One region of the Pseudarthrobacter equi genome, then DNA from elsewhere that is predicted to be linked to it. Evidence: riboswitches for the same ligand, from Rfam matches in the RefSeq annotation. Region 1 holds a riboswitch; each other region holds the start of a gene.
What was found. Region 1 has a riboswitch for cyclic di-AMP ahead of BLT71_RS12105 (C40 family peptidase). Riboswitches for the same ligand answer to the same signal wherever they lie in the genome.
Positions count from the first base shown of each region.

Region 2: another riboswitch for cyclic di-AMP. It lies ahead of BLT71_RS20320 (aggregation-promoting factor C-terminal-like domain-containing protein); the one in region 1 lies ahead of BLT71_RS12105 (C40 family peptidase).
Region 3: another riboswitch for cyclic di-AMP. It lies ahead of BLT71_RS05995 (C40 family peptidase); the one in region 1 lies ahead of BLT71_RS12105 (C40 family peptidase).

Region 1 covers NZ_LT629779.1:2,691,921-2,696,226, reverse strand. Annotated here, with positions in the region: gene BLT71_RS12110 (protein adenylyltransferase SelO) at 1-1,087, shown strand, start outside; gene BLT71_RS12105 (C40 family peptidase) at 1,187-2,032, opposite strand; cyclic di-AMP (ydaO/yuaA leader) riboswitch at 2,036-2,208, opposite strand; gene BLT71_RS12100 (hypothetical protein) at 2,394-3,362, opposite strand; gene BLT71_RS12095 (aggregation-promoting factor C-terminal-like domain-containing protein) at 3,463-4,306, shown strand, end outside.
Region 2 covers NZ_LT629779.1:1,136,107-1,140,412, forward strand. Annotated here, with positions in the region: gene BLT71_RS05180 (phosphatase PAP2 family protein) at 1-262, shown strand, start outside; gene upp (uracil phosphoribosyltransferase) at 361-996, shown strand; gene BLT71_RS05190 (VOC family protein) at 1,055-1,423, shown strand; gene BLT71_RS20320 (aggregation-promoting factor C-terminal-like domain-containing protein) at 1,626-2,351, opposite strand; cyclic di-AMP (ydaO/yuaA leader) riboswitch at 2,355-2,511, opposite strand; gene BLT71_RS05205 (sensor histidine kinase) at 2,645-4,138, opposite strand; gene BLT71_RS05210 (response regulator transcription factor) at 4,145-4,306, opposite strand, start outside.
Region 3 covers NZ_LT629779.1:1,314,598-1,318,903, forward strand. Annotated here, with positions in the region: gene BLT71_RS05985 (metal-dependent transcriptional regulator) at 1-408, shown strand, start outside; cyclic di-AMP (ydaO/yuaA leader) riboswitch at 550-768, shown strand; gene BLT71_RS05990 (M23 family metallopeptidase) at 779-1,609, shown strand; cyclic di-AMP (ydaO/yuaA leader) riboswitch at 1,738-1,919, shown strand; partial or broken gene BLT71_RS05995 (C40 family peptidase) at 1,990-2,676, shown strand; gene BLT71_RS06000 (NlpC/P60 family protein) at 2,834-3,607, shown strand; gene BLT71_RS06005 (HNH endonuclease) at 3,852-4,306, shown strand, end outside.

The DNA of each region.
Region 1 (4,306 bases):
CGTCGTCGGGCCCATGCTCCGCGAATACGTGGTCAGCGAGGCCATGCACGCCCTCGGCATCCCCACCACCCGCTCCCTCGCCGTCGTGGCTACCGGACGGCAGGTGCGCCGGGATGACATGCTTCCCGGCGCCGTGCTGGCCCGGGTGGCCGGCAGCCACCTTCGGGTGGGCAGTTTCCAGTATGCGCGGGCCACGGAAAACACCGAGCTCCTGCGCCGGCTGGCGGACCATGCCATCAGCCGCCACTATCCGGACGCCGCGGCGGAGGAGAACCCCTACCTCGCCCTGTACCGGGCCGTGGTGGCTTCGCAGGCCTCGCTCGTGGCGCAGTGGATGCTGGTGGGGTTCGTCCACGGTGTGATGAATACAGACAACATGACCATCTCCGGCGAAACGATCGATTACGGCCCCTGTGCCTTTATGGACGCGTTCAACCCGGCCGCCGTGTACAGCTCCATCGACGTCGGCGGCCGGTATGCGTACGCCAACCAGCCGGTCATGGCCGAATGGAACCTGGCCCGCCTCGCCGAAGCCATGCTGCCGCTCATCGACGAAGACCAAAAGGCGGCGGTTCCGGTGGCCGTGGAGGCGCTGGGCGGGTTCCGGCGGTATTACAGTGCGGCGTGGTTTGGCGGCATGGCCACCAAGCTGGGCCTGGCTGCGGGGAAGCCGGATACGGCGGCAGCCGAGGAGGTCTCTGACCTGGTGGACGGCGTCACCGGCATCCTCAAGGACGGCCCGGTGGACTACACGCTCTTCTTCAGGAACCTGGCCAAGGCCGCCCGGGGTGACAGCCGGCCTGTCCGCGGGATGGTCATGGACCTGGCTGCGTACGATGCCTGGGCCGAACGCTGGCAGAAGCTGGGGCCGGATGCCGGGCTGATGGACCGCACCAATCCCGCGTACATTCCGCGGAACCACCTCGTCGAAGAGGCGCTGGCCGCGGCTACCGGCGGGGACCTGGATCCACTGCACGGGCTGCTGGAAGCGGTGACGGCGCCGTACAGCGAACGCCCCGGCATGGAGCGGTACGCCGAGGGCGCCCCGGAGGACTTCGGGACGTACATGACCTTCTGCGGCACCTGAGCCTGAGTTTGGTTACGCAGTAAAAAGGGCGGCAGCCGGGATGTCCCGGCTACCGCCCTTTTTGCAGCTCTATGCGCTGGAAGCTACCTGCCCAGCAGGCTATGCGACCCGTACGTAGGAGGCTGCACCAACCCAGCTGACGGAGTGCACCTGGGTCTGGCTGCCGTTGACGCCGCCGCTGACCATCTGGCCGTCACCGGCGTACACGCCGACGTGGCCGGCGGAGATGACGAGGTCACCGGGGGCGGGGGTGCCCACCACGGTGCCGTACTGGAAGAACTGGCCGGGAGCCAGGTCTCCGACGGACTTGCCGACGGCGCGCAGGGCCTTCTCCACCATGGCGGTGCAGTCCTGGGTGACGCCGACCTGGCCGTAAGCGTTGGCGAGGATGGCAGCGCCGGTGCCCGAGCCGGTGGCCGCAGGCGTTGCCGAGGCGTAGCCGAGGTTCATGCCGGTGTTGGCGGGAGCAGTGCTTGCGGTCTGGACCGGTGCCGCTGCCGGAGCAACGGCCGGAGCGGCCGGTGCTGCGTAGCCGGCGCCGGGAATGGCAATCTGGTCACCGGGGTAGATGATCGAGGAAACGTCGAGGCCGTTGGCTGCCAGGACGTCGTTCAGGCCAACCCCGTAGGCGGACGCAATGGCGCCGAGGGTGTCACCGGAAGCAACCGTGTGGACGTTGCCGGCAGCGGCTGCAGGGGCAGCGGCTACGGGCGCGGCAGGAGCCGAGTATGCCTGGACGTTAGTGGTTTCGGTGCTGTCCGGGCCGGTCACGCCTGCATGTGCCGGAGCTCCGACGCCGAACGCAATGCCCGATGCTGCGGCTACTGCGAGTGCCGGGCGTCCAAAGGTCCGGGCCTGGGCCTTGGCCGTCACGGCCAAACCCTGCAGCGCGATGGAGCCGGCCGGAGTAGCGCGGTGACGGGCGGTGGTGAAATTTTTTGACACGGTTGATCGCCTCTCCCATGCCTGCGGGGTGAGCTGTCGGGTTCGGGCTGGAGATACCCGGCCGGTAACGCACTTCGTCAGGGACGGAAGGCGATATCGACTTAACCCCAAGGCTTCGGTGAAGCCGCGGAAACTTGGTTCCCCCGTCCCTGCCAGCTGGAAAGCGATTGAATCCCGGTTCAGCGGCAGGGCTCGGCAAGCTGAGGGGAATGTCCCGCTTGGGAGGGACACGTGTATGACCATAACCCGACGTTCACCCGATTGTCACATTTGGATAACATACGAGGCGGACCTCTCGGATGAAGCCATCGGCCGGATGGCGGCCCGGAACGCCGCGGTGACCTCGGATGATGCCCGGTGCCTAGCCGGTCTGGCAGGCCTGCGTAACAAAGTCATAAAGTTGCGCACGCAACGGCCCGCCGGCGGCCACTTTCAGGACGCCTTCCCGGGTCCCGACCGTAACGGTGAGGGGCAGCAGGGTGCCCACTTTGTCTTCCGCCACGGCGTGCGGATCGCACCGGGCGGGGCGCACCCGCAGGGCCAGGGCAGTGCCGGTTTCCCCCGTCCGGACCGTCACGTTCCGCGGCCACGGCTCAGCCCCGGACTCGGGCCCGGCCTCCGCCAGCAGGGGAGTGCCGCCCACGCTGTGCAGCGTGAGGGGCGGAGTCCCTCCGGGGGCCGTCGGCTGGGGGCTGATGCGAAGGAGGACGACGGCGGTGCGGCCGTCCGCCGCCACCTCAAGGTGCGGGTCCAGGGCCAGTCCGGCCACCTTCGCGGCGTCGGCGGCCAGGCAAAGCTCGCTGTTGTTGCGCGGCAGCACGCCGAAGGGATCCGGCGCCGGAAGGCTAAGGGCTGCCGGCTGCTGTCCGGCTGCAGCGAAGGAAACCGTGGCGCTGGCCTGCGGCGATGCCGTTGCCAGGTCGGCGCAGGCGGGGGGTGGAAGCTGTGCGGGCACGCTTTTGGGCTGGTGCGGCGGAAGCTCCAGGCTGCCAGCTTGTGGGGTCCACGCGATGTCCCCGTTGAACAGCGGGGAAGTGACGCGCGCCAGGTCCACTGTGAGGAGAACGTCCGTGGTGTTGGTGAGCTGGAGCAGGATGGCGTGCTGCCCGTACTGGTCGCGGGACTGGTTTACCTCGATGGTGACCGGTCCGGGGGCGGCGGCAGCGGGGGACGCTGCAGGGGTGGGCGGCTGCGGGCTGCAGGCTGATACCGCCAGTACTGCCGCGGTCAGGAATGGCAGCACGCGGTCGCCGGTTTCCGGTCTTGCTGTCCGTGCGGAGGCGGGGCCGCGGCGGATTGCTGTGGTGCGTGGTGTGCTGGCGCCGGCCATGGGCACAGTCTAGGGCTGTGGCGCGGCTTCCGTCTCTGCTGGATAACAATCCACAGCTGTAAACCCTCAACCTGTGGTTGAGCCCGTAGGCTACGGGACTATGTCCCAGTTCGTTACCAAACTGAAGTCCGCGGTGCTCGGCGGACTTCTGGTGTTTACCCTGCTGGGCGCGGCCCTGGTTCCGGCGTCGGCCGCGGACCTCCCGCCGGAGGGATACCCCTCCTGGGAAGACGTCCGGCAGGCCAGGGAGTCTGAAGCGGGAACAGCGGCCGGGATCACCCGGATCGGCAGCCTCCTCGCCGGTTTGCAGGCGGATGCAGAAACGCTTGGCGGCGCGGCCGTGACGGCTGCAGCGGAGTACGCCACTGCCGAAGCGGCACTCACCGCAGCCAACAGCCGGGTCGAAGCCCTGGCGGCGCAGTCCGCAGCAGCCAACGGGGAACTGCAGCAGCACCGCAGGGAGATCGGCGCCCTTGCCGTGCAGTCGTACAAGATGGGTTCAACCACGGCCGGATTCTTCATGGCCCTGGACGCCCTTGAGTCCGGCAGCGTCCACGGACTCAACATGGTGGAGCTGGTGGGCGCGAAGACGGCCGGCCTGGTGGACCGCGCGGCGTCCGCCGCGAAGGTGGCATCGTCCCTGGGTGAACAGGAGAAAGCTGCACGCTCCGAACGGGAAAACCTGGCCAAGGAGGCCGGGACCAGGCTTGCCGGGGCCAGATCGGCGCAGGACGCCGTAGCCCGCCACATCAGTGAAGAGCAGCAGCACGGCGGTGAACTCACTGCACAGCTGGCCTCACTCAAGGGAATAACCGCGGCCGTTGAGGGGGAGTTCCGGCAGGGCCAGGCCGCCCTCGCCGCTTATGAAGCCTCGCAGGCAGCCAAGCGGGCCGCCGCCCGGGAACAGGCCCAACGGGACTCGGACCGGGCAGCGAAAACCGCAG
Region 2 (4,306 bases), 1.6 Mb from region 1:
GGGCCTGGCCTGGGTCGGGTTCGTCATCCTGGCCCACCGGATGTTCCATCTGATCCGGCGGAAGCAACATGCCGGGCCGGCGCCCACGTTTGAGCGTCCCGTGGTGCGCGATGTCGTAGCGGACGCCATGCACCACGACGGCGGCACGCACGGCCGCGGAACGGACCACGACGGCGGCACGCACGGCCGCGGAACGGACCACGACGGCGGCACGCACGGCCGCGGAACGGACCACGACGGCGGCACGCACCCCCGAGGGTAGGTTCACGACGCCGGGACGCACCCCGGCGGGCGGGTCACGCGCCAAGAGCCCAAGCCAGGAACTCCGGCAGGGACAGCGCCGGATGATAGTTTTGAGCAATGCGCACTCTCGTTGTGGACCACCCGCTGGTCGCCCATAAGCTCACTGTCCTCCGGGATAAGAACACCCCTTCGCCCGTGTTCCGGCAGCTGACCGAAGAGCTGGTGACACTGCTGGCGTACGAGGCCACGCGAGAGGTCCGCACCGAACCCGTCACTATCGAGACGCCGGTCAGCACCACTTTGGGCACGGCCTTCACCAAGCCCACGCCGTTGGTGGTCCCCATCCTGCGCGCCGGCCTCGGCATGCTGGAGGGTATGACCAAGCTGGTCCCCACCGCAGAAGTGGGTTTCCTGGGCATGGCCCGCGACGAGGAAACCCTGGATATCATCACCTATGCCGAGCGGCTGCCCGAGGACCTTACCGGCCGGCAGGTCTTCGTCCTGGACCCCATGCTTGCCACGGGCGGAACGCTGCGCGAGGCCATCAAGTTCCTGTTCAAGCGCGGGGCCTCGGACGTCACGTGCATCTGCCTCCTTGCGGCCCCGGAGGGCCTGGCCAAGCTGGAGGAGGAACTGGGCGAAGCGAACGTGCACATCGTCCTCGCCTCGATTGACGAGAAGCTGAACGAAAAGTCCTACATCGTTCCGGGCCTTGGGGATGCGGGAGACCGCCTGTACGGCATCGCCGGCTAACCGCATTGACCGGGCGGAAGGCCTTCCGCAATATGGGGTCCGGCCGTAGCCTGTGGCAATGGACTGGAAACTTGAACTCGTGTTTGTCCCGGTGTCCGATGTGGACCGCGCCAAGGATTTCTACGTTAACAAGGTTGGTTTCAACGCCGACTTCGACGAACGTCCGTCGGAGTCCATCCGCTTCGTGCAGCTGACCCCGCCTGGCTCAGCATGTTCCATCTGCATCGGTGAAGGCCTCACGGACGCTCCTCCGGGTACAGGCTCCAACCTCCAGCTGGTGGTCAGTGACATCCAGGCCGCCCACGACCACCTGAAGAACAACGGCGTGGACGTCAGCGATGTGGATGTCCAGGACTGGGGTCATTTCGTGTACTTCGCAGACCTCGACGGCAACCGCTGGGCCGTCCAGTACATCCCGGGACGGTAACGGCACGTCCCGGCCCCCGGACCACGACGCCTTCGCGGTATTTCGCCGCCACGGCGAAGCAGGTGCCGATCCGCTCGGCGGCCGGAGGGTCAACTCCAAAAACTGCTACCTCGCACGCATGGCTGCGGAGACGACGACGGCCGCCGCTGAACCGGGAAGGTTCGGCGGCGGCCGGTCGGAAGGCCTCAGCCAGTGAGGGTTTTTAGTACCAGTTGTGACCGAGGTGGAAGTTCAGGGCGCCACACGGGGACTGGTAGCGCTCCTTGATGTAGTTCAGGCCCCAGTTGATCTGGGTACGGTAGTTGGTCATGTAATCGGGGCCGGAGCTCGCCATCTTCTCGGCGGGCAGGGACTGGACGATGCCGTAGGCGCCGCTGCTGGCGTTGGTGGCGGTGGTGGTCCAGTCGGATTCCTTGGTCCACAGGGTGACCAGGCACTGCATCTGGTCCTGGGCCCACCCGTAGCTGGCCAGCTGGCCGGACGCGTAAGCCTGTGCGCCGGCCGGATCGTTGACGGCGACGACGGGGGCGGGCTCGGGAGCGGGAGCCGGAGCAGCCTCCGGTGCGGGGGCCGGGGCCGGTGCGGGCGCTGCGGCCGGGGCAGGTTCGGCCGCGGGTGCGGGGGCCGGTGCCGCTTCCTGGGGCTGAACCTTGAGCTCGGCGGGCGCCGACGCGGCCGGGTTCGAGCGGATTTCGCTCTTCTCGATGCTCATCTGGGAATCGGCGGCAGCGGGGGACTCTGAGCCGGTGGCCGCCACGCGGGACATGGCATCCGTGGCCTGGCCCGCGGCGCCTACGCCCACCAGCATCGCTGCGGACACTGCGAGGACCGCGGCGCGCTTGCCGAAGGAAGACTTCTTACGGGTTTCAGGCTGCGCGCTGTGGCTCGGAGCCGATTTTGGGCGCGGTTTTACCGTGAATTTAGACATGTTTAGTTCGCCTCTCACACCTGCGGAGTTAGCTGTCGGGTTCGGATGAGGGCATCCGGCCGCACGGCAAATACACGTGCTGGCTTAACCCCAAGGGCAGTACTGCGTTGCCCGGGACGTGGGTCCCCCGCCTCTGCCTCAGTTCAAGCGAAATCCGGGAAGTGGCAGAGCTTGGCGTCATCCGGATATGCGGCCCGAACGGGAACCGCACCATATCGACGGTACAGGAGAGCGGCGCTTAAGTCACATTTAGGTAACAGACATCACGACGACGGCGCGTCGCCTTGGCGAATTCAGGCTACAGTCGGGAGCCGGAGCGCGAACTCCGTCATCCCCGGCCGTGATGTGACCGTTACCCGGCCTCCGTGGGCTTCCACGATGGACTGGACGATGGACAGGCCCAGCCCGCTGGTGCCCTCTGCAACGGCCGCGCCGGCCTGGTCGCCGCTGCCCTTGCGGGCTGCGTCTGCGCGGGCGAAGCGTGAAAAGACGTGGTCCACGAAGTCCGCCGGTATGCCCCCGCCGTCGTCCGTGACCGTCACGACGGCGGCGCCGTCCGGAGCCGTGCCGACGCCGGCCACCACGGTGGTTCCGGCAGGGGTGTGTTTCCGGGCGTTGGACAGCAGGTTCATGAGCACCTGCCGCAGCTGCGCGCCGTCCCCGTTCACCAGCACCGGCTCCGCGGGAAGATCGAGCCGCCAGGTGTGGCTGGGGGCCATGACCTTTTCGTCGTTGACGCTTTCCACCACCAGCTGCGTCAGGTCCACCTCGGCCAGCTTGAGCGGCTGGCCCTCATCCAGCCGCGCCAGGAGCAGCAGGTCCTCCACCAGTGCCGTCATCCGCTCGGACTGGCTCTGTACCCGGGCCAGTGATTTCTGACCGTCGGGAGTGAAGTCCTCCGTCATCCGCATCAGCTCGGTGTAGCCGCGGATGGCGGTCAATGGGGTGCGGAGCTCATGCGAGGCGTCCGCCACGAACTGGCGCACCTTGGTTTCGCTCTTCTGCCGGGCTTCCAGGGCGCTGGCCACGTTGTCCAGCATGAGGTTCAGCGCATGCCCCACACTGCCCACTTCGGTGCCCGGGTTGGAGTTCGACGGCGGCACGCGGACGGCGAGCGCCACCTCGCCGGCGTCCAGGGGCAGTTCCGACACCCTGGTGGCAACCTCGGAGAGCTGTTCCAGCGGTTTCATGGTGCGGCGGATCAGCACCGTCCCCACCAGGCCGATCAGCAGCAGTCCGCCCAGCGAGACGAACACGAAGGTCCACACGAGGGACCTGAGGGTACTTTCCTTGGCGGCCAGGGGGAGTCCCGTGACCAGGATGTCACCGGAGCTTGTCTGGACCGCGATCAGCCGATAATCACCGCTGGACATCGAACGGTCCACGGGCCTTGAGTTGGCATCGAGCGCAAGGAGCGTCTCCTTGTCCTCTGTGGACAGGGGCTGGCGGGTGGTGTCCGAGGCGAGGAAGCCGCCGGAACTAACCTGGCTGTTGCGGATGCTCGCGTTGACGGTGCCGATTCTTTGGCCCCGGGCGTCCAGGGGATCCCGTCCGTTAAAGCCGCCAAAGGGCGGGCGGCCCGGGTTGTCGGCGAGGTTGGCGGCCTGGCTGAGCTGGTCATCAAGCTGCCGGGTCAGGAAGGCGTCCATCGATGCGTAGCTCACGATGCCAACGGCACCGCAGATGGCGATGAGCAGGGCCATGGCCAGGGCGATCAGGCGGGTACGCAGGTGCCAGGTTGCGGGCCTGAGCCAACTCCGGGTGTAGGAAGCGTCTGAAGGGGCCATGGCGAGCTAGTCCGCCGGCTTGATGACGTAACCGGCCCCGCGGACGGTGTGGATCATGGGCGGATGGACGGCGTCGATCTTCTTGCGCAGGTAGGAGATGTAGAGCTCGACGATGTTGGCCTGGCCGCCGAAGTCGTAGTCCCACACCCTGTCAAGGATCTGTGCCTT
Region 3 (4,306 bases), 1.4 Mb from region 1:
GTCCACGACGAAGCGTGCCGCTGGGAGCATGTGATGAGTGAGCGCGTTGAGCGCCGGATCTACGAACTGCTCAACCACCCCACCGAATCGCCCTACGGAAACCCGATTCCCGGACTGGCCGCACTGGGTGGCCACCCGGACCTGTCCTTGTCCGACGGTGCGATCAGCCTTCTTGAGGCCATGAAGACGTACGGCCCCGCCTCTGCCGTGACCATCAGCCGGTTGGCTGAACCCATCCAGGTGGAACCCGAACTCCTGTCCCAGCTCGACGAAGGCGGCATCCGCCCCGGAGCGGCGGTATCGCTGGAGCGTGTGGGGGACTACATTTCGGTCCGTGTTCCGGGCATTGAAGGCGCCCTGGAACTGCCTCCCGAAGTGGCTGCCCACGTATTCGTAGCCGTCAACTGACACCGTAAAATCCCTGCTTTTACCCCGTGGGAGCTGGATCACGCAAAAATAACGGAATTGTTACTAAGGGACTTAAGCCCCTATAGTTGAACGAAAGCGTTGATACTTAAGCGTTACCTGATCTGGAGCCGAGCTCTGCCAGCGGATCAGGAGCACCAAGTCATAACTGGCAGAGGCGGGGGAACCACAACTGGCAGCGGGGGACTGCCTTGGGGTGAAGTCCGTCAGCAGCAAGCCTCTTCCAGTGAAGGAACCTTCCGGGGATTTCTCTGTGCCGCAGCTTGCTTACGGCGGACCGGGTCTGTGAACTCTCTGACCCGAATCCGACAGCTAACTTCGCAGGCTATCCAGAGAGGAACCCTTCTTGACCATGCAGACCCCCCGGGGCCGCCGCCGCGCGGCGGGCCCCGCTGCTACGCCGCGTGCTGTCGAAGCCGTCCAGGCTGCCGAGACCTCGCGCCCCCGCGATCTCCACCGTGACGCGCGCCGCCGTCGGGGTCCGTTCCGCCAGATAACGGAATTCGCCTCGGCCAGCGGTATCGGCCAGAAGGCCGGCATCGCGCTTGCCGCCACCGGCCTGGTGCTTACCGTTACCGTCCCCGTGACCAGTCCCGTCATGGCAACTGACGCCAGCGGAACCGGTGCCGTTGCCGCCTCATCTGTGACGCCACAGCCCGCGATTTCCGCGGAAGCAGGCGCCCAGATCGACTTCAGCCGCTCCGCCGTGGTCACCCAGGCGGACCCTGACGGCAAGCTCAAGCAGCTGCTCAGCGCCCAGTCCGCAGGATCGGTCTCCCGGGCTGCATCCGCCGGTACCCTGGGGGCCCCGCTGGCCACCATGACCACGGCGTCGCCGTTCGGCTACCGCGTCAGCCCCATCACCGGCGGCACCGGCGACTTTCACCGCGGGCAGGACTATGTTGCCCAGTGCGGTACCTCCGTGATGGCTGCCGCCACCGGAACCGTGACTTTTGTGGGCTGGCACCAGTACGGCGGCGGCAACAGGGTGGTGGTGGACCACGGCAACGGCCTGGAGACCACCTACAACCACCTGTCGTCGTTCAACGTGAAGGAGGGCCAAACCGTCTCCCGGGGCGACGTCATTGCCCTCAGCGGGACCACCGGCGCCTCCACGGGCTGCCACCTCCACTTTGAAGTCCAGGTCAACGGTGAGGTCGTCGACCCCACCGGCTGGCTCTAGCCAAATGATGGTGGACTCTCGAATGGCCGTGACCCGCCGTGACCTGAATGTGACATTCAAACAAAACTGCTGTACCGTCTAAATCGCGTCAACTTTTCCGAAGTTGACGCTCTTGAGTGGATTGCCTAACTCTGCCACCGCTCAAGGTCCGTTCGCATTTCATCGTCTGGCAGGGGCGGGGGAACCAATTTTGGCCTTCTTGTTTCGAAGGCCTTGGGGTTAAGTCACGAAAGCTTCCTTGGAAGCCGTGTGGCCGGGTGACTCCCATCCGAATCCGACAGCTCACCTCGCAGGCATTGGGAGAGGCTACCTTCGTGTCTTCACGCCATAATGCTGCGCGCCACCGTGCGCAAACGGTTCGTACCAACCCTTTGGGCGCCGTGTCCAAGGCTGTAAGTGCCAATGCCGGGACAGTGGGTCGCCAGGCTGCAGTAGTTGCAGCCGCTTCCGGCCTCGTCCTGGCTATGGGCCTGCCGGCCGTCGCGGACACCACCGCGGGCGTCTCGGCATCCACCGAGTCGGGTTCGGCCCAGACCGCCCTGGCTGTCACCGCGGCACCTACCGCCACTGTTTCCTTCGAGCGCCCGGTCATCAAGACCACTGCTGCTCCGAAGCCGGAGCCGGTACGCACCCAGTCCACTGCGTCAGCAGCACGGGATGCCGGCAACGCCGTCACCGCAGCCGCTGGCTCAACCGAAGCTGCTTCCGAGAAGCTCGCGGAAACAGTTTCCTCCGCTGCCACCTCGGGCATCGCGGCCATCGCGTAGACCGGCATTGGCCACCCGTACGTGTGGGGCGGCACCAGCCCCAACGGCTGGGACTGCTCCGGATTCACCCAGTGGGTCTACGCCCAGGCCGGCATCAGCATCCCGCGCGTCAATGCCTGGAACGCCATGAAGCCCACCTCCACCCCCCAGCCTGGCGATCTCGTCATGCAGAACGGCGGCGCACACGTTGGCATCTACGTCGGCAACGGCATGATGATCAGCGCGCTCAACCCGTCCCAGGGCACCCTTCTTCACGCGGTTGCCGCCACGGGAACCTCCTCGTTCTACACCATGAACTAGTTTCTGGGGCCCCAGGCCCCAGAAACTTTTTCTTTGCCCCCGCTTTTCGCTAAATCACACATCCCCGTTCGGGACGCGCCGACGTACCCCCAAGATGCCGGCGCGTCCAAAACCCCCGTGTTGCCTACAGGCCCGGGGATAACGAAAGAGAGAACTGATGACGACTCGTGCTACCGCACGGCATCGCGCCGAAGTCACCAAGACCAACTCAATCGCCATTATCGCCAAGGCTGTTGGCGGCAACGCCGGCGGCGTTGGGCGCCAGGCAGCGGTTATCGCCGCAGCCTCGGGCCTGGTCCTGACCAGCGGCATCGCCGCAAACGCAGCTGACACCAACGTCCAGCGCGACTCCGCTCCTGCATCCGCTTTTGAAGTTGGAACAGCTGTGGAAGCCCCGATCTCCGCGGCTTCCACCATCAACATCTCCTTCGAGAAGCCGGCCGTCAGTACCAGCCCGGCTCCGGTGGTTGAGGCAGAGCCCGAGGTTGAGGTCCAGGAAGCCGCTCCGGCTGCCCAGACACCCGCAACGCAGACCGCTGCAGCGCCGAAGGTCACCGCTACCGTCACGGCGCAGCCCGCATCTGCTCCCCAGGCATCTGCCAGCGGCAAGGGCGCAGCAATCCTGTCCGCAGCGTACGCCCAGCTCGGCGTCAACCAGGACTGCACCATGCTCGTCACCAACTCGCTGGCTGCCGTGGGCATCAACTTCCACGACTGGCCCGCTGGCTACCTCTCCCTGGGCCGCACCGTGAGCGCTGCCGAGGCCCAGCCCGGCGACCTGATCTACTACGCCGACGGCGGCGCCGGCATGGCCCACATCGCTGTTTACGCCGGCAACGGCCAGGCAGTGCACGGCGGCTACAACGGCAACCAGACCGTGGTCTTCAGCGCAAACGTCGGTTCCGGACCGGTCTTCATCCGCGTCAACTGATTCCCCCCGACAGGGCCGGTACGGCCGCCCTTCGGATAAAAGGACCCCTGCCCACGCGGCAGGGGTCCTTTGCCGTTAACGGGCGGTGCGCTCCGGACGCCCTTCCCTGACGATACTTGTGTGCCGTGATTAGCTGATCCTGCATTTCTTTGTTTACTCTTGTGGTGTCGATCCATAGCCCGGACATGCCGAGGGCAGCCGGCCCTCGTGCCCCTGACGGGTGCGGCCGTGAAGAGGTACGTGCATGCGCACTCTCGTTCTGAATGCTGGATATGAACCGCTGGCGGTTATTACTTTCCGCCGGGCGCTGGTGCTTGTGCTCACGGGCAAGGCAAGCGTGGTAGCGGAGGGCGATGATCCCGTGGTGGGTCCGCAGGAAATCCTGGGCCGCCCCTCCGTGATTCTCCTCAACCGTTACATCCGGCCCAGATACAACCATGCCACCGCCGTCAGCCGGCGCGGCGTCCTGAGGCGGGATGGGCACAAGTGTGCGTACTGCGGAAAAGCGGCGCACACGATCGACCATGTGCACCCCAAGTCCCGCGGAGGGGCGGACACCTGGGAGAACCTGGTGGCTGCCTGCCTGCGCTGCAACAACGTCAAAGGCGACCACACACCCGCCGAGATGGGCTGGAAGCTGCGGTTCGAGCCAGCGCCTCCGCACGGCACCATCTGGCAGATCAAGGAATTGGAAAAGCC